DNA from 4 places in the Streptosporangium sandarakinum genome. Region 2 is predicted to be linked to each of the others. Evidence: riboswitches for the same ligand, from Rfam matches in the RefSeq annotation. Region 2 holds a riboswitch; each other region holds the start of a gene.
The links. Region 2 has a riboswitch for cyclic di-AMP ahead of ACQP10_RS36670 (C40 family peptidase). Riboswitches for the same ligand answer to the same signal wherever they lie in the genome.
Positions count from the first base shown of each region.

Region 1: another riboswitch for cyclic di-AMP. It lies ahead of ACQP10_RS18320 (glycoside hydrolase family 25 protein); the one in region 2 lies ahead of ACQP10_RS36670 (C40 family peptidase).
Region 3: another riboswitch for cyclic di-AMP. It lies ahead of ACQP10_RS13990 (CHAP domain-containing protein); the one in region 2 lies ahead of ACQP10_RS36670 (C40 family peptidase).
Region 4: another riboswitch for cyclic di-AMP. It lies ahead of ACQP10_RS30025 (hypothetical protein); the one in region 2 lies ahead of ACQP10_RS36670 (C40 family peptidase).

Region 1 covers NZ_CP192034.1:3,958,783-3,965,916, reverse strand. The annotation lists gene ACQP10_RS18330 (BTAD domain-containing putative transcriptional regulator) at 1-395, shown strand, start outside; gene ACQP10_RS18325 (cytochrome P450) at 593-1,792, shown strand; gene ACQP10_RS18320 (glycoside hydrolase family 25 protein) at 1,796-2,545, opposite strand; cyclic di-AMP (ydaO/yuaA leader) riboswitch at 2,557-2,704, opposite strand; gene ACQP10_RS18315 (hypothetical protein) at 3,780-4,133, shown strand; gene ACQP10_RS18310 (ArsR/SmtB family transcription factor) at 4,161-5,132, opposite strand; gene ACQP10_RS18305 (MFS transporter) at 5,262-6,533, shown strand; gene efeU (iron uptake transporter permease EfeU) at 6,797-7,134, shown strand, end outside.
Region 2 covers NZ_CP192034.1:7,991,776-7,998,909, forward strand. The annotation lists gene ACQP10_RS36660 (RDD family protein) at 1-975, opposite strand, end outside; gene ACQP10_RS36665 (amino-acid N-acetyltransferase) at 1,100-1,693, opposite strand; cyclic di-AMP (ydaO/yuaA leader) riboswitch at 2,032-2,185, shown strand; gene ACQP10_RS36670 (C40 family peptidase) at 2,200-3,240, shown strand; gene ACQP10_RS36675 (LuxR C-terminal-related transcriptional regulator) at 3,327-3,494, opposite strand; gene lysX (bifunctional lysylphosphatidylglycerol synthetase/lysine--tRNA ligase LysX) at 4,272-5,774, opposite strand; gene ACQP10_RS36685 (type III pantothenate kinase) at 5,799-6,581, opposite strand; gene ACQP10_RS36690 (L-aspartate oxidase) at 6,587-7,134, opposite strand, start outside.
Region 3 covers NZ_CP192034.1:3,032,313-3,039,446, reverse strand. The annotation lists gene ACQP10_RS14000 (DUF6716 putative glycosyltransferase) at 1-797, opposite strand, end outside; gene ACQP10_RS13995 (hypothetical protein) at 809-1,846, opposite strand; cyclic di-AMP (ydaO/yuaA leader) riboswitch at 2,349-2,486, shown strand; gene ACQP10_RS13990 (CHAP domain-containing protein) at 2,505-3,185, shown strand; gene ACQP10_RS13985 (ABC transporter substrate-binding protein) at 3,788-5,134, shown strand; gene ACQP10_RS13980 (carbohydrate ABC transporter permease) at 5,215-6,192, shown strand; gene ACQP10_RS13975 (carbohydrate ABC transporter permease) at 6,189-7,070, shown strand; gene ACQP10_RS13970 (GH1 family beta-glucosidase) at 7,067-7,134, shown strand, end outside.
Region 4 covers NZ_CP192034.1:6,526,573-6,533,706, reverse strand. The annotation lists gene fmdA (formamidase) at 1-880, shown strand, start outside; gene ACQP10_RS30045 (PepSY domain-containing protein) at 1,114-1,500, shown strand; gene ACQP10_RS30040 (nucleotidyltransferase domain-containing protein) at 1,542-2,360, shown strand; gene ACQP10_RS30035 (glycerophosphodiester phosphodiesterase family protein) at 2,385-3,332, opposite strand; gene ACQP10_RS30030 (DUF4253 domain-containing protein) at 3,745-4,572, shown strand; cyclic di-AMP (ydaO/yuaA leader) riboswitch at 4,859-4,996, shown strand; gene ACQP10_RS30025 (hypothetical protein) at 5,237-5,998, shown strand; gene ACQP10_RS30020 (alpha/beta fold hydrolase) at 6,386-7,134, shown strand, end outside.

The DNA of each region.
Region 1 (7,134 bases), 4.0 Mb from region 2:
GGGCGGCGCTGGGCGACGGCGGGGAACCGGGCGTCTGGCTCTGCGTTAGGGCCTCGGGCCTGTACGGCTACCTCATCGAGGATCTCGACGAGGCCCGCGCGCACTGGAGCGAGACGCTCCGCGAGACCGCGGAGACGGGGTATCCGCCGGCGATCGCCGGGGTGCTGCTCGGGATCGCGGACCTCGCGCTGCGCCGGGGAGACCACGAACAGGCCGCACGACTGCTCGCGGCGAGCGACGGCGTGCGCGGCACACCGGACCGTTCGCAGCCGGACGGCGCCAGGATCGCCGCGGAGACGCGGAGCCGCCTCGGTGAGACCGCGTTCGCCGAGGCGACCCGTGACGGCCGTCGGCGGGACTGGCGCGAGCTGGCCGAGATCACCCTCGCTCCCTGAACGCCGCGCGCGACCGCGGGCGGCCGATCGACGGGGGCCCGGCACACCGGGTGATCGCCGCCGTGACCGAGCCCGCCGGCCGGCGGCCCGCACGCGGTGGCCGTGTCAGCGGCCGTGTCAGTACGGCGACGGCCCGATGTCAGCGCGGCCGACGATGGTGGATGCCGTTGGAACCCGGGCCGAGGAGAGGAACGATCATGGAACACACCGTCACCGCGCTACCGGCCGAGCGCCGGCCCGGCTGCCCCTTCGACCCGCCGGCGGAGCTGATCGACGCCCGTAGGCACGGCCCCATCAGCCGCTACGTCTTCCCCGACGGGCACCGGGGCTGGCTGGTCACCGGATACGACCTGGTCCGGGCGGTCCTGGCCGACCCGCGGTTCAGCTCGCGCAAGGAGTTCATGCTCCACCACCCGTTCATCGACTACTCCGGCATGGAGGCCCCTCCGGCGTCCCCCGGCGAGTTCATCCTCATGGACGATCCGCAGCACAGCCGGTACCGGAAACCGCTGATGGGCAAGTTCACCGTACGGCGGATGCGCCTGCTCACCGAGCGGATCGAGCAGATCACCGCCGAGCACCTGGACGCCATGGAGAAGGCCGGGCCGCCGGCGGACCTGGTGACCGCGTTCGCCAAGCCCATCCCCGCCATCGTCATCTGTGAGCTGCTGGGGGTGCCGTACGAGGACCGGGGCTCCTTCCAGGAGCACATCGACTCGTTCCTCAACGGGGAGACGGACGAAGAGACCCTGATCACGGCCTACACCGCGACCCAGGAGTACCTCGCGGAGCTGGTGGCCGCCAAGCGCGCCGACCCGACCGACGACGTGCTCAGCGACCTCACCGACAGCGACCTGACCGACGAGGAGCTGAGGGGGATGAGCCTGATCCTGCTGGCGGCCGGGCTCGACACCACCGCGAACATGCTGGCGCTGGGCACCTTCGCGCTGCTGCGCAACCCCGGCCAGCTGGCCGCGCTGCGCGCCGATCCCGCGCTCACCGACCGGGCCGTGGAGGAGCTGCTGCGGTATCTGAGCGTCGCGAAGATGTTCATGAGGACGGCGCTGGAGGACGTCGAGCTGGGCGGCCGGACCATCGAGGCCGGTACGACGGTCGTCCTGTCGAACCACACCGCCAACCGCGACCCCGAGCGCTTCACCGACCCCCACGTGCTCGACCTCCGCAGGGAGGAGGGCGGGCACGTGGCGTTCGGACACGGCGTCCACCAGTGCCTGGGTCAGCAGCTGGCCCGCGTCGAGATGCGGGTGGCGTTCCCCGCGCTGGTCGGCCGCTTCCCGACGCTGCGCCTGGCCGTACCGGCCGAGGAGGTCTCCCTGCGCCCGGAGATCGCGGACATCTTCGGGGTGAGGAGCCTCCCGGTCACCTGGGACGCCTGACCGTCAGGCCGTCTGGCGGCCCAGGGCGCGGAGCTGGTCCGGGCTCAGCGCGGAGACGTTCTGGTCGATGGGCGACTCCGTGTACTGGTGGATCGTCCACGTCTTCCAGTCGGCCGGCGGCGTGATGGCGCCCTTGTCCATGCTGTACGCGGCCACCCACAGCGGGTACTGCTCCAGCCCCCTGCCGTAGGTCTCGGCGAAGTTCAGGCCGCTGTAGAACATCGGCGTGACGCCGGTCTTGTCCTTCACGTACGACAGCCAGGTCTTGGCCCAGGCGTTGACCTCCTCGACGGAGCGGCCGTCGGTGGCCTCCAGGTCCAGGACGAGCAGGTCGCCGCGCTTGGCGGGCTGCGCGTTCACGACGGACAGGAAGTGGTCGGCCTCGGCGATCGGGTCGTTGCCCGGGTGACCGAAGTGGTACGCCCCGCGCACGATGCCCTTCTTGCCCAGCTCGCTCCAGTGCCGGGCGAAGGAGCCGTCGCGGAATCCCGTGCCCTCGGTGGCCTTGATGATGCCGAACTGGGCGGAGCTGGCGTTCCAGTCGTACGTGGGTTCGTAGTTGGAGATGTCCAGGCCGTACGTGAGCGGATGCGCCTCCTGCTGGGAGACGTGCTGGGCGGCCGTGGCGTGCCCGGCGGACGAGGCCAGGGCCGCGGTGGGGACGGCGCCGCCGACGGCGGCACCGGCCAGGACCGTGCCCGCGAGGGCCAGGCCGAGGCGGTTTCCGAACCTGCTGATCCGGGGGTTGCGCATGGGGTGTCGACTCCTTGCTTCCATGTCGCCTACCGGGTTAGCTGACGGGTTCGGGCCTGGAAGTGCCCTACGGGCGCGCTGATGGAGGGCGTCCGATTCACCCCGGAAAGGTGGGTCCCCGGTTCCGCTGAGAAGGCGCGGATTCGGCGTCCGTACGCCGTCGGCGGGTATCGCCACAGGACGGCGTCGGGTCCGGTCAATGAAGCGGCTCTCGGGCCGCGATGACCAAAGGTATGCGCCGCCCCACGGAAAGGGCAAGTGACCTGGGGTGGAGCGGGATGCGCCGGGGTTTCCGCGGGCTCCGGACCGCCGTGGCCGCCGGGGATCCGGGCCCATGGTAAAAACTTGACGCCTCACCGCGCGGACCGGCCGGAGACCGGGCCGCCCGCCGTGGCGGCCGGGCTCCCGGGTGGTCGCCGCCGACGGCGACCCCGTCCATGACGTCCGGTCTATGGGGATTCGTGGTGTCCCCTTGGTAACAGCTCCGTAAGAGCACGCCGTTACCTGACGCGTACGGGCGGTGATGTTCGGCAGGCTGGAGGGCGGATCGGTTCCGGCGACGGGGAGGCGAGATGCAGGATGACCACGATCCGGCCCGCGGGCGCGGACCCGGTGCGGGTCCCCGCGGTCGCAGGCCGTACGGCGGGCCCCCGGACACCTCGTCCGGACCCGCCGCGTCCCCGGCCCGTCCGCCGGTCCGCCCCGCGGCCCGGTACGACGGCCCGGCGCAGAACCCCGGGGACCCCTTCGTGCACGGGTCGCTGGTGGACGCCGGCATCGCCACCTCGGCCAGGTCGCGCTCCCCGCGCGAGGAGCCGCCGCGTTCCTGGACGGGTCCGCGTCCCCGGCGCGACCGGATGCTGCGCCCCGCGCTGATCGGCGCCTTCCTGGTGGCCGCCGGGCTCGGCGTCTGGTCCTCCGGCTGGTCCCCGGTGGCCGACCGGCCCTCCGTCATGGCGGCCCAGGCGCCCGCGCCGTCGCTCGCCCCGCGCGGCACGGCGGTCGTCCACCCGCCACGGGCCGCCCGCACGCCGTCCTCCGCACCCGGCAGGGTCATGGTCGTCCGCGAGCTGAAGCCCCGTCTCGTACGGCCCCGGGCGGGCGCGGCGGAGGCGCTGGACGGCCGCGCCCGGCGGGGGAGCGGCGGCACGCCGCGGCACGCCGTACGCCGGAGGCCGCCGCGCGGGGGAGAGCGGGAACGGGGCCGGGGACCGAGGGCGTCGCGGGACCGCGGGTGGAGGGCGCAGGGCCGGGCCACCGGGAGACGCGGGACCTCCCGAACCCGCCGCGCACCCCCCGCACCCCGCACGGCCACGACCACGGGCACGGTCCGGGGTCGCCCGGCTCCGGGGCCGGGCCGCGGGACCGGGCCGACGGCGGCGCCCCCGGCGCCCCCGGCGCATCGGCCCGCGACGGTCGTGACGCCCCCGCCGGTCCCGCCGGTCCCGGCGGCCATGGCGGCCCCGGCGGCGTGGGCCTCCGGTTCGACGCCGCCTACGCCTGCCGTAACTTCCGGGAGGACGACTGGCGCCACGACTTCTGCGTCCGGGCGTGGAACGACTACCGCGGGCGCAACGGCCTCCCCTGACCCGGGGACGGTCGTGAGGGCATCGGCTCAGCGCGGCTGCCCGGAGAGGAGGGTCTCGGCCGCCTCGGTACGCGCGTAGAGCACGAACCTGCCCGACCGGTGCGCGCCGGTCAGCCCCGCCGCGCGCAGAGCGGTCAGGTGCCGCGACACCCCGGCCATGGACATACCGGTGCGCCGGCTCAACTCGGTGGTCGAGGCCGGGGCGGCCAGCTCGCCCAGCAGCATCGCCCGGGAGCGGCCGAGCACGGCCGCCAACGCCTCGGGCACCTCGGTCCGGCGGCGCTCCCACAGCGTGGCGATCCCGCGCGGCGAGTAACGCAGCGTGGGCTGCCACGGCGGGACGGTGACCGAGAAGACCCGGGGCCAGATGAAGACCGAGGGCACCAGCAGCAGCCCCCGCCCGCCCAGCCTCCGCCCGCCCGACACGTGCCGGTGCCCGACGAGCAGGGCGTCGTCCTCCCACCGGACGGTCGGGTCCAGGTCGTTGAGCAGCCGTTCCACGCCCCCCTCCGCCAGCAGCCGGGCCCGGTGCAGGATGTCGCCGTCGAGCAGGGTGCGGATGCCCGGCCAGTACGGCGCCAGCGCCACGTCCCAGTAGGCGCGGATCACCTCCGACAGCTCCGCCAGCCCGCGCGCGGGGTCCTCACGCAAGGCGGCCAGTCGGGGACCGTCCATTCCGGCGAGGTCGGCGCGGACCCGCTCGGGCGGGGTGGCGCGCATGGTGGCCAGCTCCAGATCCAAGCCGGGCGCGGTGGTGACCGGCGGCGGGCAGACGAACGCCGGGATCACCCGGGTGGGCACCGGCACCAGCTCGGCGAGCACGCCCCAGTCGACGCCCGCAGCCCGCAGCCTCGGCGTGACGGCCGAGACCCAGGGGCGGTGCAGCGGGTGCTCGCCGGGACTCCTGAGCACCCGTGTGCTCGCCACCACCTCCCACAGGGGTGAGAACGCGAACCGCGTGCAGGCCAGGTCGGCCAGCCCGAACTCCAGCCGCAGCACGCCGTACCGTTCCTCTCCACCCGCGCCCCGGCGGCTCTGCGCCGCAGCCGGAACGGTACCGTGCGCCGGCCGATTCGCTCCAGCGCGAATCGATGGAGCGGGCCGCCGGGCGGCGGCAGGGTTCGGCGCATGACGACTGTGACGACACATGGCGGCCCGGTGTTCGCCGATCCCGGCTTCCGGCGGCTGTTCGCCGCGGCGGCCGCCAGCAGGCTGGGCACCTCGGTCGGGCAGCTGGCGCTGCCGCTGGCGGCGGTGACGGCGCTCGGAGCGGGTCCCGCGGAGGTCGGGACGCTCGCGACGGCGAGCACGCTGGCGTTCCTGCTGATCGGTCTGCCCGCGGGGGCCTGGGTGGACCGGGTACGGCGGCGGCCGGTGATGGTGACGGCCGACCTGGCGCGGGCCGTACTGCTGGGATCGGTGCCGCTCGCCTGGTGGGCGGGGGCGCTGACCCTGACCCAGCTGTACGCGGTGGCACTGCTGTGCGGGGTGGCCACGGTGTTCTTCGACGTCGCCGACCAGAGCTACCTGCCGCACCTGGTCGGGCCCGGACGACTGACGGCCGCCAACACCGCGCTGGTCAGCATGGACGCGGCCAACCAGCTCGCCGGCCGGGGCGTCGGCGGTCTGCTGGTGGAGCTGCTGTCGGCCCCGGTGGCGATCGCCGTGGACGCGCTGAGCTTCCTGTGGTCGGCGCTGTGCCTGCGCTCCATCCGCCGCCCCGAGCCGCGGCCCCACCCGGCGGGGGCGAGCCTGGGCCGTGACATCGCCGAAGGGGTCCGCCTGGTGGCGCGTCATCCGATCCTGCGGGCCTTCACCGCCGAGGGCGCGCTGACGAACCTGGGCATCCAGGTCGTCCAGACGATGCTGCCCGTGCTGTTCGTCCGGGAGCCGGGACTGTCCCCGCTGTGGCTCGGCGCGTTCCTCGGCGTGGGCGGGGCCGGTTCCCTCCTCGGCTCGGCCGCCGCGCGCCGGTTGGGCCGGCGGCTGGGGGAGGGGCGGCTGATCCTGCTGACGAGCGTCGGGATCGTGCCCTTCCTGCCGCTGGTGCCGATGCTGGACGGCGGCACCGGGTTGTGGGCGGCCGGAGCCGCGTGGACGGTGCTCACCGTCAAGGTCGGCGTCAGCAACGTGATCAAGGTGAGCTACCGGCAGCGGGTCACCCCGGACCGGCTGCTGGGCCGGGTCGGGGCGACGATGCGTTTCCTGCTGACCGGGGCGCTGGCGATCGGCGCCGGGGTGTCCGGCCTGGTCGGCGAGCTGGCAGGGGTGCGGGCGGCCCTGTGGGCAGGGGTGGGCGTGCTGGCGATAAGCTGCCTGCCGATCGTGTGCTCGCCGCTGCGGGCGCTGCGCGACCTCCCGGCGGGGGAGCAGCCGGCGCGACCACACGACGCCGGCTGAGGCCGTCCCCTCGGCGGCCACCCCGTGGCCACGGAAAGTTCGAGCCGCCCCGGTGGGGTTCGGGGGCCACCCACCTTATTCATTAGGTGAGCCTATGCTAACTTTTATCGTGTAAAAGAGCTTGGATGCGGGGCTCGCTTCCCACGGTCACCTGAGGAGCCTGCCGTGCTCGCCGCATCCTCCGCATCCCCCGCGACGAACGGTCCGAGCAGCCCGCCGCGCAACCCAATCAGGTAAGCCTTCCTAACTGTCTTGGAGCCACAGTGTTCGCCAGCTATCTCATCGGCTTGCGCGAAGGGCTGGAGGGGGCGCTCGTCGTCTCCGTGCTGGTCGCCTTCCTGGTCAAAAGCGAGCGGAGAGACCGGCTCCCTTCGGTGTGGGCCGGTGTGCTCGCAGCGGTGGCGTTGTCCGTCGGTTTCGGGGCGGTGCTGACCTTCACCTCGGCCAATCTCGGCCATACGGGCCAGGAGCTCTTCGACGCGGTCGCCTCGCTGCTGGCGGTCGTCTTCGTCACGTGGATGATCTTCTGGATGCGCAGAGCCGCCCGCGCGCTGTCGAAGGAGCTGCGCGGGAAGCTCAGTGACGCCCTCGAACTGGGCTC
Region 2 (7,134 bases):
CTGCCACCACTCGGCGAGCGGGGCCGACACGCCCGGGGCGTGGCCGTCGCCCCACTGCGGGGTGTAGCCCTGCTGGGCGTACGCCTGCTGCTGGTCGTAGGAGGGCTGCTGGCCGTAGCCCTGCTGGGCGCCGTAGCTCTGCTGGCCGTACGCCTGCTGCTGGTCGTAGGACGGCTGCTGGCCGTACTGCGGCTGCCCGCCCTGGCCGTAGGCGCCCTGGTCGTAGGAGGGCTGCTGGCCGTAACCGCCGGGCTGGGAGTTCTGCTGGCCGTAGGACGGCTGCTGGCCGTACCCCGGCTGGGCGCCCTGCTGGCCGTACTGCTGCTGGTCGTACGACGGCTGCTGGCCGTAGCCGGGCTGGGCGCCCTGGCCGTACGCCTGCTGCTGGTCGTAGGAAGGCTGCTGACCGTACCCCGGCTGAGCGCCCTGCTGGCCGTACCCGGGCTGGGAGGCCTGCTGGCCGTACTGCTGCTGGTCGTACGACGGCTGCTGACCGTAGCCGCCGGGCTGGGCGCCCTGCTGGCCGTACCCCGGCTGGGAGCCCTGCTGCCCGTAGGACGGCTGCTGGCCGTAGCCCGGGGCGCCCTGCTGGCCGTACGCCTGCTGCTGGTCGTAGGACGGCTGCTGGCCGTAGCCCGGGGCGCCCTGCTGGCCGTACGCCTGCTGCTGGTCGTAGGACGGCTGCTGGCCGTAGCCCGGCTGGGAGCTCTGCTGGCCGTAGGCGCCCTGGTCGTACGACGGCTGCTGACCGCCGTACCCCGGCTGTCCGCCCTGGCCATAGGCGCCGGGCTGACCGTAGCCGGGCTGGCCCTGTCCCGGACCGGTGTTGTCCGTCCGATATCCCACGATTGTCGCGTCGGGATCGTGTTCGTCGGGGCCTCTGCCCATGTCGTGCGAGCCGTATCCGGAGTGTCCCGACGGTGTGCGGTCGCGGTCGGGATCATCCTGCGGATACGGCGGCTGTCCGGTGGTCACCGCGTCACCTCACTTCGACTACGCATGTGGCGCGTTCAAGACTCACATGCACGTTGCAGCACAAGGTATCGAGATAGGCGTCCGAGAGTCACCTTTTGTCACAGTCGTAACCTCGGTCACCGCGTCAGAGCTCGGGCGGCAGATGGAGCAACATCCGCGTGTTTCCCAAGGTGTTCGGCTTGACGTGCTCCAGATCGAGGAACTCGGCGACGCCTTCGTCATAGGAGGCGAGCAATTCGGCGTAGACCTCGGGCGAGACGGGCGTGCCCTGGATCCGCCGGAAACCGTGGCGGGTGAAGAAGTCCACCTCGAAGGTGAGGCAGAAGACCCTCCGCAGGCCGAGCTCGCCGGCCGTGCGGATCAGCGCCGAGACGATCAGATGGCCGATGCCCCGGCCCCGGCACTCCGGATCGACGGCGACGGTGCGGATCTCGGCGAGGTCCTCCCACAGGACGTGCAGCGCCCCGCAGCCCACGACGGCCCCGTCCCGCTCGGCCACCCAGAACTCCTGGACGTCCTCGTACAGGGTGACCGTGGCCTTCTCCAGCAGCCGCGGCCCGGCGCCGCCGTAGGTGTCGACCAGCCGCCGGATCGCCCGCACGTCCGGCGTGCGGGCGCGGCGGACCGTGATGCCAGCGAACCCGGCGGACCCGGCCGTCGTCCCGGTTTCGCCCTCCCGGGCCCCCGGCGCCGGGGAGTGTCCTGCAACCTGCTCCATGACCGATCAGCGTACGTCCTCGGCGTACCCCCATTACGGTCCAGCCGTAACTTCGGTCACAACGGCACCGCCCGGCGCACGGCGTCACCGCCGTCCCGCCCGGCCGGAAACGCCGGTGACGGCGGCCATTCACCCTCGGCATGGACCGGGAACTGCGATGACATAGGCGGTATGCCGCTCGGAGCGGCATAGGTCCAGGTTGACAGGTACCTGGATCATGAAAGTATGTGATCTGCCCGTGACTTTCCGGTTGTGAAAGCTCTACCGAGTTTGTGGTTCTGGTTGAGCATGAACCTCCAATTGCACTAATGTCCGTGCTCGATGTCAGCGTCCCCCGAAAAGCTGACCCGCCGAATCCCCGGACCCGGGGAGCCGGGGACCCACCCTCCACGCGTCCCCAGGGGTGAATCCGAGCCGCCACCGGCGCGCTCGGTAGGGCTGCCTCCGGCCCGAACCCGACAGCTAACCCGGTAGGCGGCCACGAGAGGAGCCTGTTGGTGAAGCGCATGCCGAGCCGTGGCAGTAGGCGTCCGGCCGGACACGTCCCGATGCGGGAGCACGCCTCCCGCCGCCTTCCCGGCCGGGCGGCGTTCATCGGGTTGGCGCTCACCCTCCTCGCCGTCGGCGCCCCCTTGACGTCCGCCGGCGCGGACCCGAAGCCCGACCTCCAGCAGCTCGCCAAGCAGGTCGAGAAGCTCCACGTCGAGGTCGAGACGCTCAGCGAGCAGTACAACGGCGCGCGGGTGAAGCTCAAGCAGGCGCAGCGCGCCGCCGAGGTGGCCAAGAAGAACCTGTCCGCCAGCGAGGCGGAGCTGGAGTCCCGGCGCGCCAAGGCCACCCTCCTCGCGCAGAGCGCCTACATGTCGGGGGGCCTGGGCTCCACGCTCGCCTTCACCCAGTCGAGCGACCCCGACTCCTTCCTCGACCAGGCCACCACCAGCTACGCCCTCCAGCAGCGGCAGAGCGAGGAGGTCGCCCAGGTCGCCCGGGCGCTCAAGGTCGCCGAGCAGGCCCGGGCCGGCGCCACCGCCCGGTCCGCCGAGGTCAAGAAGCTCCTGGGGGAGCTCGGCGACAAGCGCTCCAAGATCGAGCGCCTGGTCGGCAAGTTGGAGGGCAGCCTCTACCGGGAGGTCCGCGACCGCGCCGAGAACATGCGCGGCCGGGCCACCAGGCTCAGCGTTCCGATCGTGGGCCAGGGCAAGGCCGCCGAGGCGGTGCGCTGGGCGCTCACCCAGCAGCTCAAGCCGTACGTCTGGGGCGCCGAGGGGCCCAACTCCTTCGACTGCTCGGGCCTGGTCATGTGGGCCTACCAGAAGGTCGGCATCAGCCTGCCCCACTACACCGGTGACCAGTGGACCGCCGGCACCCACGTCTCCCGGGACGACCTGCGCCCCGGCGACCTGGTCTTCTTCTACAGCGACCTGCACCACGTCGGGATCTACGTCGGCGCCGGCCTGATGATCCACGCCCCGCAGACCGGCGACGTGGTCCGCATCGCGCCCATGGGCAACCGGCCCTTCGCCGGGGGCGTGCGCGTCGCCGACTGAACCCGGCCGGACGTACGGATCGAACCCGGCCGGACGTACGGCCGAACCCGGCCGGGTCCACGGCTGAGCCAGCCGGGCGTAGGACGTCAGATCAGGCGGCGGCGGGCGGCCCAGGCCACGGCCTCGATCGCGGTCGCCACGCCGATGCGGTCGCAGATCCCGCGCAGCCTGCGCCGGACCGTCCTGCCGCTGATGTCGAGGCGGCGGCCCACCCTGTCGACGGTGACGCCCTTGGCCAGCTCGGCCAGGAGCACGAGATCCTCCTCGCTGAGATCGATATCCTCCGTACCCGAAAGGCTTTCGCCGCGGCGGGAATCCACTTCCGGATATGCCATCTAGCCACTCCCCCCGCAACGGGACTCAGGCGTGAGCACGCTGGAATCGATGTCGCCCGTCAGGAACGGTAAACGCCCCGTTCAAAGGTCGTCAAGCTCTGCTCTTCATAGAGGTGATGCGCACTATTGACAGAGCAGGCGTTACATGAAGTACTCATGATATGTCGGGCCCATTGTGATTAAGAGGCGGCCGGCCCGGAAGTCGTGCCGCCGAACCGCCGTCGCGTCCGAGGTCATCGCCATGATCCGCCCCGCGGAACCGTGCCGCGGGCCACGCCCCGGAGCCGTCCGCCGGGACGAGCCGTACGGCCGCCGCACTCCGCATTTCCCCGGAAAAACGACCTGCTCGGTGTGCGTCGCGCATCCCCGTCGACCGCGGCCCCTCGGCCGCGTCCCCTGACGGCGCCGAGAAAATCACCGGGCAATGGATGTCGGATGAAACCGGCTTTCCGGCATTCCCCGGGGGCCGGATCGCCCGTCATCCGGATCGTCGGCGAAATGACGCCTCCGCGCCACGGGAAGCCACGGCAGGCACGAGAAGCCAGGGGAAGGTGCGGGAAGCCGGGGGAAGACGCGGGAAGGTGCGCCGGAAACCATCGGGCGACCGGGGCTCCCGGGCAACGGAACGAGCCCGCGGTCCATGGGGACCGCGGGCTCGTCCGGCGGGACCGGCCGGCCCAACCGGGCCGGCGACGCTCAGCCGGTGGGCTTGACCAGCGGGAACAGGATGGTGTCGCGGATATTCTTGCCGGTGAAGGCCATGACGAGGCGGTCCACGCCGACCCCCACGCCACCGGTGGGCGGCATGCCGTACTCCAGGGCGGTGAGGAAGTCCTCGTCGAGCTGCATGGCCTCGGGGTCGCCGCCCGCGGCGAGCAGCGACTGCTCGGTGAGGCGGCGGCGCTGCTCGATCGGGTCGCTCAGCTCCGAGTAGCCGGTGCCGAGCTCGGTGCCGAACCCGATCAGGTCCCACTTCTCGGTGAGCAGCGGGTTGTCCCGGTGCGTCCGGGCCAGCGGGGAGGTCTCCAGCGGGTAGTCCATGACGAACGTGGGCTGGATGAGGGTGTGCTCGACCAGCTCCTCGAAGAGCTCCTGAACGAGCTTGCCCTGACCCCACTTCGGATCCCAGCGGATGTCGCGCGCGTCGGCGAGCTTGCGCACGTGCTCCAGCGGCGTCTCGGTCGTCACCTCCTCGCCCAGCGCCTCCGAGACCGACCCGTAGACGGTGATCCGCGGCCACTCCGGCAGGCTCAGGTCGATCTCCTGCCCCTCGTGGACCACCACGGAGTGGCCGAGCGCGGCCACGACCGCGCTCTGGATCATCCGCTGGGTCAGGTCGGCGATGCCGTTGTAGTCGAGATAGGTGCCGTAGGCCTCCATCATCGTGAACTCGGGGTTGTGCGTGGCGTCCGCGCCCTCGTTGCGGAAGTTGCGGTTGATCTCGAAGACCTTCTCGATGCCGCCCACCACGAGCCGCTTGAGGTAGAGCTCGATCGCGATGCGGAGGTAGAGCTCCATGTCGTAGGCGTTGATGTGCGTCTTGAACGGCCGGGCCGAAGCGCCGCCGTGGATGCGCTGCAGCATCGGCGTCTCGACCTCGAGGTAGCCCTCGCCGTGCCAGAAGTCGCGGATCGCCCGCACGACGGCGCTGCGGGTGTAGGCCATCTTCCGCGCCTCGTCGTTGACGACGAGGTCCACGTAGCGCTGGCGGACCCGCGCCTCGGGGTCGGTCAGGCCGACGTGCTTCTCCGGCAGCGGGCGCAGGCACTTGGAGGTGATCGCCCAGCGGTCGGCGAGGATGGACAGCTCGCCCCGGCGGGAGGTGATGACCTCGCCCTCGATACCGATCTGGTCACCGAGGTCGACGTCGCGCTTCCACGCGGCCAGGGATTCCTCACCGACCTTGTCCAGGGAGATCATGACCTGGAGGTCGGCGGAGCCGTCGCGGATGGTGGCGAAGCAGAGCTTGCCGCCCGTCCGGGACAGCATGACGCGGCCGGTGACGCCCACTTTGTCGCCGGTCGCGGTGTCAGCGGCGAGATCAGCGTATTTTTCGCGGATCTCGCCGTTGGTCGCGGTACGCGGGAAGGTCACCGGGTAGGGATCGACACCCTCGGCGCGGAGGCGGTCGAGCTTCTCCCGGCGCACGCGCATCTGCTCAGGCAGATCGTCGGCTGGGTTCGTCAGGTCAGCGGTCACACAGCCAAGGGTACCGATGTCCGGCTAGGAAACGTTTCTGTTATAGATCAGCCTGAGCCCGATCAAAGTGAGCCACGGCTCGTGGACGTCGATCGAGCGGGCCTCCCCCACCACGAGCTGCGCCGCGCTGCCGGTGGCGACGACCGTGACCTCGTCGGGGTCGTCGGCCAGCTCGGCCGCCATCCGCTCGACGATCCCGTCCACCTGCCCGGCGAAGCCGTAGATGATGCCGGCCTGGAGCGCCTCGACGGTGTTCTTGGCGATCACCGAGCGCGGCCGGACCAGCTCCACCTTGTGCAGCTGCGCGCCGGCCGCCGCCAGGGCGTCCACCGAGATCTCGATGCCGGGCGCGGTGACCGCGCCGACGTACTCGCCCTTGGCGGAGACGGCGTCGAAGGAGGTCGCGGTGCCGAAGTCGACGATCACGCAGGGCCCGCCGTACAGGTTGATGGCGGCGAGCGCGTTGACGATGCGGTCGCTGCCGACCTCCTTGGGGTTGTCCATCCTGACGGGCACGCCGGTGCGGACGCCGGGCTCGACGATCACGGCGTTGACGTCGCCGTAGTAGCGGCGGCACATCTCCCGCATCTCGTTGAGCACCGACGGCACCGTGGAGCAGATGACGATGCCGTCGACGTCGGTGCCCTTGAGCAGCGGCGACTGGCCGAGCAGGCCCTGCAGCACCACGGCTATCTCGTCGGCCGTGCGCCGGGCGTCGGTGGCGATGCGCCAGTGCTCGATGACCTCCTCGCCCTCGAACAGGCCGAGAACGGTGTGGGTGTTGCCGACGTCGATGGCGAGCAGCATCAGTATCAGTTCCCTCGAAGGTCCATGGCGATGTCCAGCGCGGGCGCCGAGTGGGTGAGCGCGCCCACGGCGAGGTAGTCGACGCCGGTCGCGGCCACCTCGCGCGCCGTTTCCAGGGTCAGACTCCCGCTGGACTCCAGTCGTGCCCTGCCGCCCACCAGTCGTACGGCCCGCGCCAGGTCTTCCACGCTGAAATTGTCCAACAGGATCTCCTCGGCTCCTTCGGCGAGCACCGGCTCGATCTGGTCGATCCGGTCGACCTCGACCTCGATCGGCAGCCCGGGGTACGCGTCGCGGACGGCCCGGAACGCCTCGGCCACCCCGCCGGCGGCCACGACGTGATTGTCCTTGATCAGGGCGGCGTCCGAAAGCGACATGCGGTGGTTGACCCCGCCGCCGCAGCGGACGGCGTACTTCGCGAGCGCCCGCAGGCCGGGCAGGGTCTTGCGGCTGTCCCTGATCCGCGCGCCGGTGCCCGCCACGGCCTCGACCCAGCGGCCGGTGAAGGTCGCGATGCCGGAAAGGTGGGTGAGCAGGTTGAGGGCGGTCCGCT
Region 3 (7,134 bases), 3.3 Mb from region 2:
GCGGCGGTCGAGCTGACCGTGACGAATCCCGCCGCGCGGGCGAGGTGGTCGTGCATCGGGCCGGCCTCGAACCGCACGGCGTCGGCGGGGACCGTGCCCCGTTCGGCCAGCTCCCGCCACAGCCGCCGGTAGGGGTGCCGCTCGGCGTGGGTCTGGCGCTCGTCGTCCAGGGCGCGGAGCTTGACCACGACGTCCAGGTCCGGCCGCCGCCTGGCCAGTTCGGCCAGGGACAGCAGGATCCGCTCCCGGTCCTCCCTGCGCCTGGGCACCTTGGCCTGGGCGGCGAACACCACGCGGTCGCGCGGACCGGAGGCGGGCGGTGCCTGGCCCGCGGGCAGGAACGGCAGCCGGGCCAGTCCGACCGCGCCGCCGCCGCCCAGCCTCCGGCCGAGTTCGGTGAACTCCGCCACCTCCCGCCCGCTGTGCAGGACGAACAGGTCGCAGCCGCTGCGGAACAGCCACGCCTTCTCGGTGGCCGGGACGGAGATGCCCGGCAGCCCGGAGACGAACACCGGTCTCGGCGAGAGGCCGGCGAGCACCTCGGCGACCAGCACGTCCACCACCGGGCCGGTGCAGGCGGCCAGCACCGCGTCGGGTCGCAGCCGTTCGGCCGCCCGGCGCAGCGCCCGCGCCGACAGCACCGGCGGGTCGGCGGCCACGCCGGTGACGGCCGCGCGGATCTGCGCCGGTGAGGGCGCGATGGGGGTACGGATCACCGCCAGCTCCGCCGTACAGCCGCCGGGAAGGTCCGCGAGCAGGTGGGCGGCCCACTTCAGGTAGGAATCCGAGTCGGCCACGGCCAGGACCTTCACCTTGTGACTCCGGTGTCGTGATGGGCGAACATCGACAGGTGTGAGCGGAGGGAGGGCGCGGCCTGAGCGGTCCACCACTCGTCGGGGACGTCCACCGCCTCCACGGTGACGCCCCGGGACGCCAGCAGGACCCGCAGCGAGGTGACGGCGGTGGACGGCAGGCTGAGCACCCGCTGCCCCGGGTCCAGTCCCCGCAGGGTCATCTCGGCGGGGATCCCGGCGTCGTAGACGGTGACGCCGGGCTGTGCGCCGACCCGTTCGAGGTCGCCCGGGTCCTCCCGGCGGTGCGGGAAGTAGGCCACCGGGCCGGCCGCTCCCACCGCGGCGAGCCAGGCGAGATAGCGGTCGCGGTGGATCAGGCCGTTGCGCACCAGCGAGGTGCCGAGGACGACCGTGGGCTCCTGCGGCCGGGGCCGGCGCGGGGGCTGGGCGCGCAGCCAGGCGAAGTCGTGGACGACCAGTTCGGTCCCCCTGCCGCGTACGGCGCGCCCCAGGTCGTCCGGGACGGGCAGTGCGGTGAAGACCGTCAGCCGGCCCGACCGGGCGGCCGCGCGCAGCCGCAGGCCGGCCGCCGCGCCGAGGGCGGAGCGCAGCGGGCCCGCGGCGGCCCGGGCCCGCAGCAGTGGTTTGCCGGGCGGCCCGGCGAGCAGTTCCAGGAGCCTGATCGTGGCCAGCCCGTCGTCGACGACCACGATCCGGCCGGGGAGGGCGGTGAGCCAGCGGGCCTGGACCCGGCCGGAGAAGGCGTCGCCGATCACCCAGGTCGCGCCCCGCCGGGGCTTGGGCGGTCCGGGCGCCGGGCGGGCCTGCTCCATGCCCGCGGGGAGGGCGAGGCGGGCCAGTTCCCGGCGGGTGGCGGCCAGCGGGCGCGACCCGGCGCGGGACATCACCCTGACGTGGGCGCCGAGCAGCCCGGCGTGGCATGCCTCGACCACGCAGAGCAGTTGCAGGGGGGACTCCGCCCAGGCGACGGCCGAAGGCTGTTCCCGCGCGTGGTCCCGCCCCTCCTCCACGCCGGGCGATGACCCGTTCACGATCGCCTCACCGTAACCGGGGCGCCTTACGCGGCCGGGAACCGCGGGTGAACATCGGAACACGCGGGGATGCGCGGGGACCGGCACGGGTCTCGGAGGGCCCGGCGCGGGGTCCGCGCACCGCTCATATGACGCCTGGGGAGGGCGCTGAACAGGTAAAACAAACCCTCTTTAAAAAGATCTACCTTGAGGAAGGTTACAGCCGGGAGAAATCGTCCGGCACGCCCGTGTCCCACCGGCTCCGCAATGCGGAAACCCCTGCGCAGCAAGGGTTTCCGGCTCTTGCGAAAGTCTCGGCCCCGAAGTCCCCGATCTTCGTACCGGGAAGTCGACGATCATCGAAAACCGGTGTTTTCCCAAGTCAGGGCAATGCAAGAGCTTGCAATCGGCGTGGAGCAGCACGTACGTTCTACTCGTTCGCGGTGAGTACCGAGGTCCACAGACCCGTATCTCACCGGCACATTGCCCGACCGCGCATCATCGCAATCGATCCATTGGTCGATGAGCGCGGCCGCCGAATCCGCGGCTCTCGCGGAACCGGGGAACCAATTTCTGGGGTGAATCAGCGCCTTCGCGCGCCGTAGGGCACTTCCCAGCCCGAACCCGTCAGCTAACCCGGTAGGCGGTATGGAAGCGAAGCAAGGAGTCGAACCCCCGCATGGCCAAGAACCGCCTCACCCCCAAGAAGCACAACCTGGCCCGCGTCCTCGTGGGTGCGTCCATCGTCCTCGCCGGCGGAGCCGCCACCACCGTTCCCGCCCTCGCCGACAGCCACGTCTCCGGCCCGCAGGCCGAATCCGTCAGCAAGAACACCAATGCCGAGGCCCAGGCCCAGAGCCTGCCCAAGGCCAGCGCCCAGCGGGTTCTCGACATCGCCGCCAAGCAGATCGGCATCTCGGAGAACGCCGCCGGTGGCGGCACCAAGTTCCAGGACTGGTACGTCTCCAGCGAGCGCGCCAAGGAGACCGTCGCCCGTGACGGCGGCAGGACCCAGGACTACGCCAACGCCCCCTGGTGCGCGATGTTCGTCTCCTGGGTCGGCGAGCAGGCCGGCGCCCGGCACACCGTGGGCTGGGACGCCTACACCGTCTCCTACGCCAAGTGGTTCGCCGACAACGGGCGCTGGGGCCAGACCCCGAAGCCCGGCGCCGTGGTCTTCTTCGACTGGGGCGGCAGCAACGACATCGACGCCATCGACCACGTCGGCCTCGTCAAGAAGGACAACGGCGACGGCACGATCACCACGATCGAGGGCAACACCGGCAACGGCAAGGTCGAGGAGCGCGTCCGGCCGGTCTCCCAGGTCGACGGTTACGGTTACCCGGACTACAACGACTGACGGGCGCCTCACGGCTTCTCAGCCCCCTCCCCCTTCCCTCACCCCCTCCCCGCCACCCCACTCCTCCAGGGGCGGCGGGGGCCACCAGACGGCGACCCGGTACGACCGGGTCGCCGTCTCGGCTTTTCCCGACGCTTTTACCGGCCCTTCACCCGGCCGGGGCGCACCGCCGTGAACACCCGTCCACGCGTCCTCCGGGGCGCCCGGTCATGGGCCCGCCGCGAGCACCCGTCCACGCGCCGCCGTAAATCGCTTTCCGCCGAGGTCGCCCGCGCCACGGGACCGGGCCGGACGGTCCCTGACGTGCCGGATGGTCCCGGGTCGGCGGGCGTTCGCCGCGCCGTGCCGAGTTGGGGTGGGAGCGCTCCCAAACACCTGATCACGTATTTTGTCACCTTAATGACCATTCACCGCCCTGGAAACCCCGCGATGTAACGGTTACGTTTCGGCATATTGACGCGCCGGTTGCCCATCGTCCAGTCTTCGTGGGAGCGCTCCCAAAAGTGGCCTGCGCGCCACCCATCGCCGATCGCGTTCGTCGGGGGCCGGTTCGCGATGTCACCTCCCAATCGATTCGGGCGACCACCTGAGAGGGGTCCGGAATGTTGAACACCAAGCGGCACGGCACGCTCGCCGCCGTCGTGGTGATGACCGCCGCAGCACTGGCGGTCACGTCCTGCAGTTCGAGTGAGCCCGCCAAGAACACGGCCGCCTCGGGCGGCTCGGCCTCCGAGCCGGTGACCATCACCGTGCAGACCTTCGGCGGCGGCGCGAACTTCGGCTACAAGAAGGCCGTCGAGACCTGGAACGCGTCGCACCCGAACATCCAGATCAAGCACGAGAACCCGACCGACCGCTTCGAGGACGTCTTCCTGCCCCAGCTCCTGCAGCGTCTGCAGGCCGGCAGCGGCGCGGCCGACGTCGTCGGCATCGACGAGGGCGCGATGGGCCTGATGAAGGCCCGCCCGCAGTTCTTCGCCGACCTCGCCGAGTACGGCCTGGACAAGCGCAAGAGCGACTTCCCCGCCGCCAAGTGGGAGAACGGCATCAACAAGGACGGCAAGCTCTTCGCCCTCGGCACCGACATCGGCGGCATGGCGATGTGCTACCGCAAGGACCTGTTCGAGAAGGCCGGTCTTCCCGGTGAGCGCGAAGAGGTCACCAAGCTCTGGCCGGACTGGACCGCCTTCATGGAGGTCGGCAAGAAGTTCCAGGCCGCCAACCCCGGCAAGGGCGACCCGAAGTTCCTCGACGGCCCCAACACCCTGTACAACGTGCTGCTGTCGCAGGAGGCGCCGAAGAACGGCAACGTCAACTACTTCGACAAGAACAACCAGCTCATCCTTGAGAGCAACCCGGCCGTCAAGACCTCGTTCGAGACGGTGAAGACCTTCAGCCAGGCGGGCATGACCGCCAAGCTCGCCTCCTTCACCCCGCCGTGGAACGCCGCGCTGAAGAAGGGCGGCTTCGCCGTCATGGGCTGCCCGGCCTGGATGGTCGGCGTGATCAAGGACAACTCCGGTCCCGGCAACTCGGGTAAGTGGGACGTGGCCGGGGTTCCCGGCGGCGCCGGCAACTGGGGCGGCTCCTACCTGGCGATCACCAAGCAGAGCAAGCACCCCAAGGAGGCCGCGGAGGTCCTGAACTACCTCACCGGCAAGGAGGGCCACGTCATGGCCTTCCAGGAGGCCAACGCCTTCCCCAGCTCCATCCCCGCCCAGGAGGACCCGGCGGTCAAGGACCTGAAGAGCGACTACTTCAACAACGCCCCGACCGGCCAGATCTTCGGCGAGTCGGTCAAGGGCCTGCTGCCGGTCTTCCTGGGTGAGAAGCACGCCCAGGTGAAGACCTCGGTGGAGAAGGTCCTGGAGGGCATGGACCAGGGCTCGATCCCCTACGACCAGGCGTGGCAGAAGTTCGTCGAAGCCGGCGTCAAGGCCGCGGGCTGACCCCCGTCCCGATCGGCACGGCCCGGCGTCGGTGACCCCGCCGCCGGGCCGGTCGCCTGCCCATCGCTGAAAGGCTATCGATGACCCTGCACGTCGACACTCCGGCACCGGCCCGGTCACGGGCTCCGCGCCGATCCCCCGGACACCGCGGCTCGGGACGGGGCGGCGGACTCGCCAGGTTCGACCTCCGGGCGACCCCCTACTTCCTCGTCTCCCCCTACTTCCTGCTCTTCGCCGTCTTCGGCGTCTTCCCGCTCGGCTACACCCTCTGGGTCTCCCTCTACGACTGGGAGCTCGCCGGCGACAAGTCGTTCATCGGAATCGACAACTACATCTCCCTGATCACCGACGCGACCTTCTGGAACGCGGTGGTCAACACGCTCGCGATGTTCGTCATCTCGACGGTTCCGCAGCTCGTCCTCGCGCTCATCCTCGCCAACGCGCTCAACAAGCGCATCCGGGGCCGGCTCTTCTTCCGCCTCGGCGTGCTGCTGCCGATGATCACCTCCGTCGTCGCCGTCGCCGTCGTGTTCACCCAGCTCTACGGGCGCGACTACGGAATGATCAACTGGTTCCTCGGCCTGTTCGGGGTCGATGCGATCAACTGGCAGAACGAGAGCTGGACCGCCTGGATCGCGATCTCCACGATGGTCGACTGGCGCTGGACCGGCTACAACGCGATCATCCTGCTCGCCGCGATGCAGACCATCCCCAAGGACCTCTACGAGGCCGCCGCCCTCGACGGCGCGTCGGCCCGCCGGCAGTTCTGGCAGATCACCATCCCGATGCTGCGCCCGACGATCATCTTCATCGTCTTCATCTCCACCATCGGCGGACTGACGCTGTTCACCGAGCCCGTCCTGTTCGACGGCAACCCCACCATGGCGGGCGGCGCCACCGGCCAGTACCAGACGGTGGCGATGTTCATCGTCAAGGAGGCGTTCCGCGACTTCGACTTCGGCTACGCGGCCGCCGCGGCGTGGCTGCTGTTCGCGCTGATCCTCATCGGCACCCTCATCAACTACTCCTTCACCCGCCGCATCGGGGGTAACAAATGACGGCGATCCACGCCCGGAGCCGCCCGGCGAGAACCGGATCCGCGCCGAGCCACATCTGGGACGCGACCCCGCTGACGAAGGTCGTCCTGGCCCTCGCGCTCGTGGTGTCGGCGTTCCCGATCTACTACATGTTCATCATGGCGACGCGGACGAACGACGACGCCAGCGAGGTGCCCCCGCCGCTGCTGCCCGGCGGCCGCCTCGGAGAGAACATCGAGCGGCTGCTGAACACCGAGGACGCCCACTTCCTCCTCGGCCTGACCAACTCGGCGATCATCTCGATCACCGTGACCGTCTCGGTCGTGCTCATCTCCACCCTGGCCGGTTTCGCCTTCGCCAAGCTCCGCTTCAAGGGCGGCAAGATCCTGCTCGGCCTGATCCTGCTGACGATGATGGTGCCGCTCCAGCAGATGGGCGTGGTGCCGCTGTACCAGCTCATGGTCGACCTCGGCTGGACCGGCCAGATCAAGGCGGTGATCCTGCCGTTCCTGGTCAACGGCTTCGGGGTCTTCATGATGACCCAGTACGCCCAGCAGGCGGTGCCGGACGAGCTCGTCGAGGCGGCCCGGGTCGACGGGGCCTCCACCATGCGGATCTACGCGAACGTCATCCTGCCCGCGCTGCGGCCCGGCATGGCGGTGCTCGCCCTCCTGGTCTTCATGCAGACCTGGAACGAGTTCATGTGGCCGCTGATCGTGCTGACTCCGGACAACCCGGTGGTGCAGACCTCGATCGCCGCGCTCAACCAGGCCCACGGCACCGACTACGTCATGCTCTTCACCGGCACGGCGGCCTCGGTCCTCCCCCTGTTCATCGTCTTCGTCGCGTTCGGTCGTCAGATCGTCGGCGGCCTCATGGAAGGTGCGGTCAAGGCGTGACCACGCAAGAAACCCGGCTACAGGCCGCGGAACTGCTGTTCCCGGCGGACTTCGTCTGGGGGGC
Region 4 (7,134 bases), 1.5 Mb from region 2:
TTTCCTGACCGACTACTTCCCGGACGCCTACAAGGCGGTCTGGGACTTCCACGGCATATTCGCGACGTCACGCCACCTGCCCGGCATCCGGTACACGGGCATCACCCATCCGGGGCTGTTCGGCACGGCGCCGTCGGAGGAGATGCTCGCGCGCTGGAACCGCCGGGAGCAGGCCCTCATCGACACCGCTCCCGACCGGGTCCCGCCGCTGGCCCTGCCGCCGCTGTCCGACGGCGCCCTCGCCGGGACGGCCACCGGCGAACTGGCCGCGCGGATCGTCCGCGAGGGCGCCCGTACCGTGCCTCCCCGGGAGAACGGCGGCAACCAGGACATCAAGAACCTCACCCGCGGGGCGCGGGTCTTCTTCCCCGTCTACGTGGAGGGCGCCAAGCTCTCCGGGGGAGACCTGCACTTCAGCCAGGGCGACGGCGAGATCACCTTCTGCGGCGCGGTCGAGATGGGAGGTTTCATCGACCTCCACGTGGACCTCATCAAGGGGGGCATGGAGAAGTACGGCGTGACCACTAACCCGGTCTTCATGCCCGGAAACGTGGAACCGCGCTACTCGGAGTTCCTGTCGTTCGTCGGCATCTCGGTCGACCACGACAGGGACGTCAACCACCACCTCGACGCGACGCTGGCCTACCGGCGGGCGTGCCTCAACGCCATCGAGTACCTCAAGAAGTGGGGTTACACGGGCGAGCAGGCGTACCTGCTCCTCGGCTCCGCGCCCGTGGAGGGACGGATCAGCGGGATCGTCGACGTCCCGAACGCCTGCTGCACGCTCTACCTGCCCACGGAGATGTTCGATTTCGACATCCGCCCCGGCGGGGCCGGCCCCGCCAGGGAGGACAGGGGGCAGTGCGCCGTGACGTCCTGACCGGCGCGCGTGGGCGCCGATCCCCGGCGGACCGGAGACCGCGGCCCGTGGGGGCGTGGCCGTGCCCCGGCCGCCGGCCGATCCCGAGGCGCCGTCGGCGGACCGGCCGGAGCGGGGTGTTAACGATTCCTTAGGAACTTCACAGCAACGCGCTATCACCCGGGCGAGCAGCCTTGAGGGGTCGTCGCGGATTCCGTGGAACCGCGCCTCTCAACGGATATGGAGAAAGCCCGATGCGTAAGCCGATGATCGTTATCGCCGGACTCGCCCTCGCCGGAATCGTGGCCGGCGGCGGCGCCGCCCTCGCCGACGAGATCAAGGCCGACCCGGCCTCGCCGTCCTCGTCCGCCACCCCCGGGACCGGCTCCGGCGACGACGCGGGCGCCGTGCGCAAGCCCGCCGTGTCGGCGGAGCAGGCCCAGCGGACCGCGCTGTCGAAGGTGAGCGGCGGATGGGTCGTCTCCACCGAACTGGAGACCGAGGGCGACACCACCTGCTGGGAGGTCGAGGTCGCCGACGCCAAGGGGGCCGTGCAGGAGATCGTCGTGGACGCCGCCACCGGCGGGATCACCTCGACGGCCGCCGCCGACCAGGACGATGACAAGGACGACGACGACTGACGCCGATGCCGCCGGCCGGACGGCTGTGTGATCATGTCGTCGTGGACGACACGGAACTGGAGGCGCTCGCCGGGCGGATGGCGGAGGTGCCCGGAGTGGTCGCGGTGGTGCTCGGCGGGAGCCGGGCCCGCGGCACGCACCGCCCGGACTCCGACTTCGACCTCGGGCTGTACTACCGGGGAGAGCCGGACGTGACGGCGCTGCGGGCGCTGGCCGTACAGGAGGCGGGAGAGCAGGCGGAGCTGACCGCGCCGGGCGGCTGGGGCCCGTGGGTGAACGGCGGGGGCTGGCTGACCGTCGGCGGTCACCGGGTCGACTGGATCTATCGCGACCTGGACCGGGTCCACCGGATCTGGGCCGACTGCCGGGAGGGCCGCTACGAGATCGGCGTCCAGCCCGGCCACCCGCTGGGCTTCTACTCCCACGCCTACGCCGGCGAGGTCGCGCTGTGCCGGGTGCTGGCCGATCCCGGCGGGGAGCTGACGGACCTGCGGGAGCGGACCCGCGCCTACCCGCCCGCCCTGGGCGACGCGCTCGCCGACGGGATGTGGGAGGCGGACTTCTGCGTCGAGCTGGCCCGTTACGGGGTGTCCGGAGCCGACCCCGCCTACGCGGCCGGCTGCCTGTTCCGCGCGGTCGGCGTCGCCTGCCAGGCGCTGCACGGGCACGCGGGCCGCTGGCTGATCAACGAGAAGGGCATGGTGGCCTCGGCGGGCCGGCTGCCCGCCGCGCCCGGGGGCTTCGCCGTACGGGCGGAGCGGCTGCTCGGCCGCGTCGGCGAGCCGGCGGAGCGGATCGCCGAGACCGTCACCGAGGCGGCGACCCTGATGAGAGAGGTACGGGCGGCCGTCGGCCGCTGACCACCGCGTGAGCCCCGGCCGGTCTCACCGGTTCAGGAGCGGGGCGACCACGTCGATGCGATTGGTCCAGACGCCGCCGGTGTAGTCCTCGGGGAGGCGGGAGAGGTCGGCGGGGGCGTCGAAGCCCTCGGAGAAGTCACCGGATCCCGCCACGACGATGACGCGGGTGCCGCGGGCGCGCATGCGCTCGACGAACAGGTTGGGCCAGCCCCACAGCCACCGGCCGTACTTCTCCGGGATGTGCAGTTCCACGCCGGCGCACGCGTCGGGGACGGATCCGGTCCAGCCCACGGCGAGGTAGCGCTTCAGGCAGTCCGTCATGAGGGCCTTCGACATCACCTGTACGGCCGGCAGCCGCGCGGCCAGCGCGGCCACCGGCCTGTCCCCGCCGTACACGGTGAGCGCGGCGAGCCGCTTCGGCGGCAGCATGGCCAGGCGGCCGGCGAGCAGGTCGCCGTCGGCCGCCACGTCGCTCTTGACGTGGATCAGCAGATTCCGCTCCGGGAACGCGGCGAGGACCTGTTCCAGGGCCGGCATGCGGCCCACGCCCTTGCCGCGGAAGGGGTGGGTCGCGCCGCCGTCGGCGGTGTAGCCGTAGCCGATGTCGAGACGCCGCAGCTCGGCGAGGGTGTGGTCGCGGACCTTGCCCCGGCCGTCGGTGCGGCATTCGAGGGTGGCGTCGTGGAACACGGCGATCCGGCGGTCCCGGGTCACCTGGACGTCGAACTCGACCATGTCGGCCCCCGCCTTGAAGGCCGCCCGCATCGAGGCCAGCGTGTTCTCCAGGTGGGGGTGCTCCGGCGGGTGGATGCGCTCGGCCGTGCAGGTCTCGTTGGTGATGCCTTCGAAGCCGAACGTCTGCGCCAGGCCGCGGTGGGCGAGGAGCAGTGGTTCGCCCTTGCCTCGCGCCCGCCAGGAGCCGTTGTTGGAGTAGGCGAAGGCGGCCAGGGTCACGGCCGCGACGAGGACCACTCGGACCGGGAGGCTCCGGGCGAGCCGGAGGGGCCAGGCGGGCCGGGAGCGCGGCGCGCGGCGCGAGCTTCGGGGGCGTTCGGGTTGGGACATGGGCCGTCTTCCAGGTCGAAAAGGGGACGGAGCCGCTCCTGGATATCCGTTTCCGATCTTCATTGGGAAGGTAACGGTCAACCGTTACCGTTACGTGACCGGCTCGGACCCGCTTCCACCGGACTCTGTCCCTTCCCGCGCGGAGCCGGGGTTCGCCGGTTCGCCCTGATGGGCCGCCCGGTTCCCGCCGGGAGGCGGAGGGGAGTCCTCCCCGCGAGGGCCGCGAGCGCGTTGTTTTTCGGCCGCGCTGGGGGGAGAACTGTCCTCCCGCCGCCTGACAGGCCAAAATTGGTCCGTGGTCAGGATCGGATCGACAGGGATGAGCGATTGCGAGCGGGGGCAACTTCCGCCGTTGCTGGGCCAGCTGTTCGCCGACGGCGGTGAGGGTCGGGCGCTCTCGGTCGAGCTGCCTCCGGGCGACGTGGTGTGGCCCGACCCCGGGTACTCTCCGTTGATGATCGGGTACCGCCCGGCCTTCTGGCTCAGTGACGAGCCGGTCTCCGCCGAGCTGTGGTCCGGCCTGCGGGCCGAGCATCAGCGCTCGGGCCTGTGGCCGCTGCTGCTGGAGGACTCCGTCCAGCCGTGGTCGTCCGGGCAGATCGCCCCGGACACGGTGGAGGAGATCGACAACTACCACACCTCCGCCTTCATGGCCGAGGTCTGGGCCGACTGGACCGAGAAGGCGAGCGACGACCAGTTGGAGCTGCTGGCCCCGTTCGGCCCGCGGTGCCCGGGGCCGGCCCCCGCCGGGCGGCTCGCCGCCGACCCCGACGTGGTCGCCGACTGGTACGCCGGCCTGGTCGCCGAGCGCAGGACCCCCCTGGGCCTGGTGGCCGCCGACCGGGGGGCCGACGCGCTGGCCGTCATGGGATGGCAGGGCGCGCTGAACCACAACGAGTGGATGGTCCCGCTGGCCGCCGTGGTGCGGAGCTGGGAGGAGCGGTTCGGGGCGCGGCTGGTGGGCGTGGGTTTCAACACCCTTGACCTGAGCGTTGCGGCGCCCCCGACGACGGCGGAGCACGCCCTGCACGTCGCGGCCGAGCACTGGACGTTCTGCCCGGACAGCGTCATCTACAGCGCCGGCACGCTCGCCGGCTACGCCGAGCAGATCATGGGCAGGAACGCCTGGTCGTTCTGGTGGGACTGACCGGCGCGGGGGCGGGCGCGGGGCCCGCGAGGCCGGGCGGGAACGGCGGCCCGGACCACCGGGAATGGCGGCGGTGAATCACCTGTAAGTAATTCGTCGCGGCGTGTATGCCCTGGTCTGAGCCGGTTCGGGGGAGGCTAAACCCGGTCGTCTGCCCTTTCTTGGCTATAGAAGGTAGATCTTCTGGCGTTTCCATGGGTTCTGCTTTGCTTTGTCGGATTTGGCCGGTAGTGTCCTAGTCATCGGCAGGTGACCTGCACCCTCATCCGAGGGAGCGGCCGGGCCGACGTCGAATCCCGAAGCCACCAGGGCCACGGGAACCGGGGACCCACCCTTCCGGGGTGAATCCGCCGCGCACGCGGTGGTAGGGCACTCCACCGCCCGAACCCGTCAGCTAACCCGGTAGACGAGATGGAGAGGAGATCCCCCAGTGGGAGACTGCGCCACCTTCGTACCGGTATACACCATTTCAGTGCCGGTCCTCTGAGACTTTCACGCCCCCTGGGCCCTCTCGCCGCGATCGGTCGCGGCATCCCCCAGCGCTCCGTGTAGCACCACCTGATCTCCTCCTGCGCCCCTCTTCCCTGTGAGCGCGACCCCGCCGGTGCCTTTTCGCACATGGCACGCGGCTGCCCCGTTCCCTCGCGAAAGAGTTCTTTTCTTCATGCCTTCCTCCCTGGACCCCCGTAAGACCGCCCGCAAGACCCGCTACGCCGTGGCCGGCCTGATCGGCGCCGGGCTCCTCGCCTCCGCCGCCGCCGTCTCGGCCCTCCCCTCGGCCGACCACGACGTGCCCGCGGCCGGTGCCCGGGTCGCCGCGGTGACCGAGCAGGTCGCGGCCGTCGCCCCCGAGAGCGCCCCCGTCCGGGCCGCCGCGCTGAAGCCCGCCGCCGCCCCCGAGCAGGCCGCCCCCGAGCAGGCCGCGCAGGAGAAGGCCGCCCCGGCCAAGCCGCAGAAGGTCACCAAGACCGTCATGCTGAAGGGCCACACCACGGCCTCCTACTTCTGGGACGACTCCTCCGGCCGCGCCGGTGACACCGGCCTCCCCGCCAGCGGCAAGCCGATGCAGAAGGGCATGATCGCCAGCCCGAGCTGGCCGCTGTTCACCGAGGGCTACGTCATCTACAAGGGCAAGAAGGCCAAGTTCTTCGTCGGCGACCGCGGCCCCGGTGTCCCCTCCAGCAGCGGCGTCATGATCGACCTCGACGCCAAGACCTTCGCCGACCTGACCGGCGGCACGTTCAACCCCGACACCCTCGGTGTGGACGGCAACGGCGGCGAGGGCCACATCAAGGTCGACTACGTCATCACCAAGTGGGGCGACGGCCCGGGCAAGAAGAACCACCCGGTCCCGTTCTCCGCCGGCGCCTGGAACAAGCGGGACAGCGACCCGGCCAAGCCGGTCCAGATCACCGTCAAGCCCTGACAAGGGCGGCGCCGCCGAAATCGTGACGACGGCGACGGCGCCGAACCGTGGCGGTGCCGTCGCGCCGTCACGGCGCCGGACATCACGGCCATCGGGTCGTCACGGCGCCGGACCGACACGGCCGTCGCGTCGTCACGGCGCCGTCAGACCGTGGCGGCCGGAAGCGAAGAGCTTCGAACCCCAGCCTCCCCTGGACGCGGGAGCGGACGCCGGCGCAGGGCGTCCGCTCCCGTTCCGCGTCTCCGGCCCTTCGGCGCGGGGATGCCTTGCCCCGGCCTGGGCAGAATGACATTCTGTTTCGGGTCACCGGTCCGCCGGCTCCGTGCGGCGGGAACCGCCCGGGCGGCCACCCGGCCCGCCCGCGGACGGACGGGGAGAGGGAGCGACATGACGACGCGCGTCCGGGCCAACGGCATCGAGATCGCCTACGAGACCTTCGGATCTCCCGGCGACCGGCCACTCCTGCTGATCATGGGCCTCGGCGCCCAGATGATCCACTGGGACGAGGAGTTCTGCGAACTGCTCGCCGGACGCGGGCACCACGTGGTGCGGTTCGACAACCGCGACGCCGGCGAGTCCACCCACCTGGGCGACGCCGGGACGCCCGCCTCCGGCGGTGGTGGCGGGGCCCCCTACGGGCTCGGCGACATGGTCGACGACACCGCCGGGCTGCTCGACGCGCTCGGCTGGGAATCGGCCCACGTGGTCGGCGCCTCGATGGGCGGCATGATCGCCCAGGCGATGGCGATCGGCCATCCGCGCCGGGTGCGGAGCCTCACCTCGATCATGTCCACCCCCGGCCACGCGGTCGCCCCGCCCACCGAGGCGGCGATGGCGGTGCTCATGGCGCCGCCGCCGCCCGACCGCGAGGCCGCGATCCGGCAGGCGCTGAGCACCTGGGAGATCCTCGGGTCCCCCGGCTACCCGATGGACCGGGAGCGCGTCGCCCGGACCGCCGGGCTCGGCTACGACCGCGGCCACGACCCGGCCGGGACCGCGCGGCAGCTCGCCGCGATCATGGCCTCGGGCGACCGTACGGCGCTGCTCGGGGAGGTCACCGTACCCGTCCTCGTGCTGCACGGTGAGGCCGACCAGCTCATCCCGGTGGCCGGGGGGATCGCCACGGCGGACGCGAT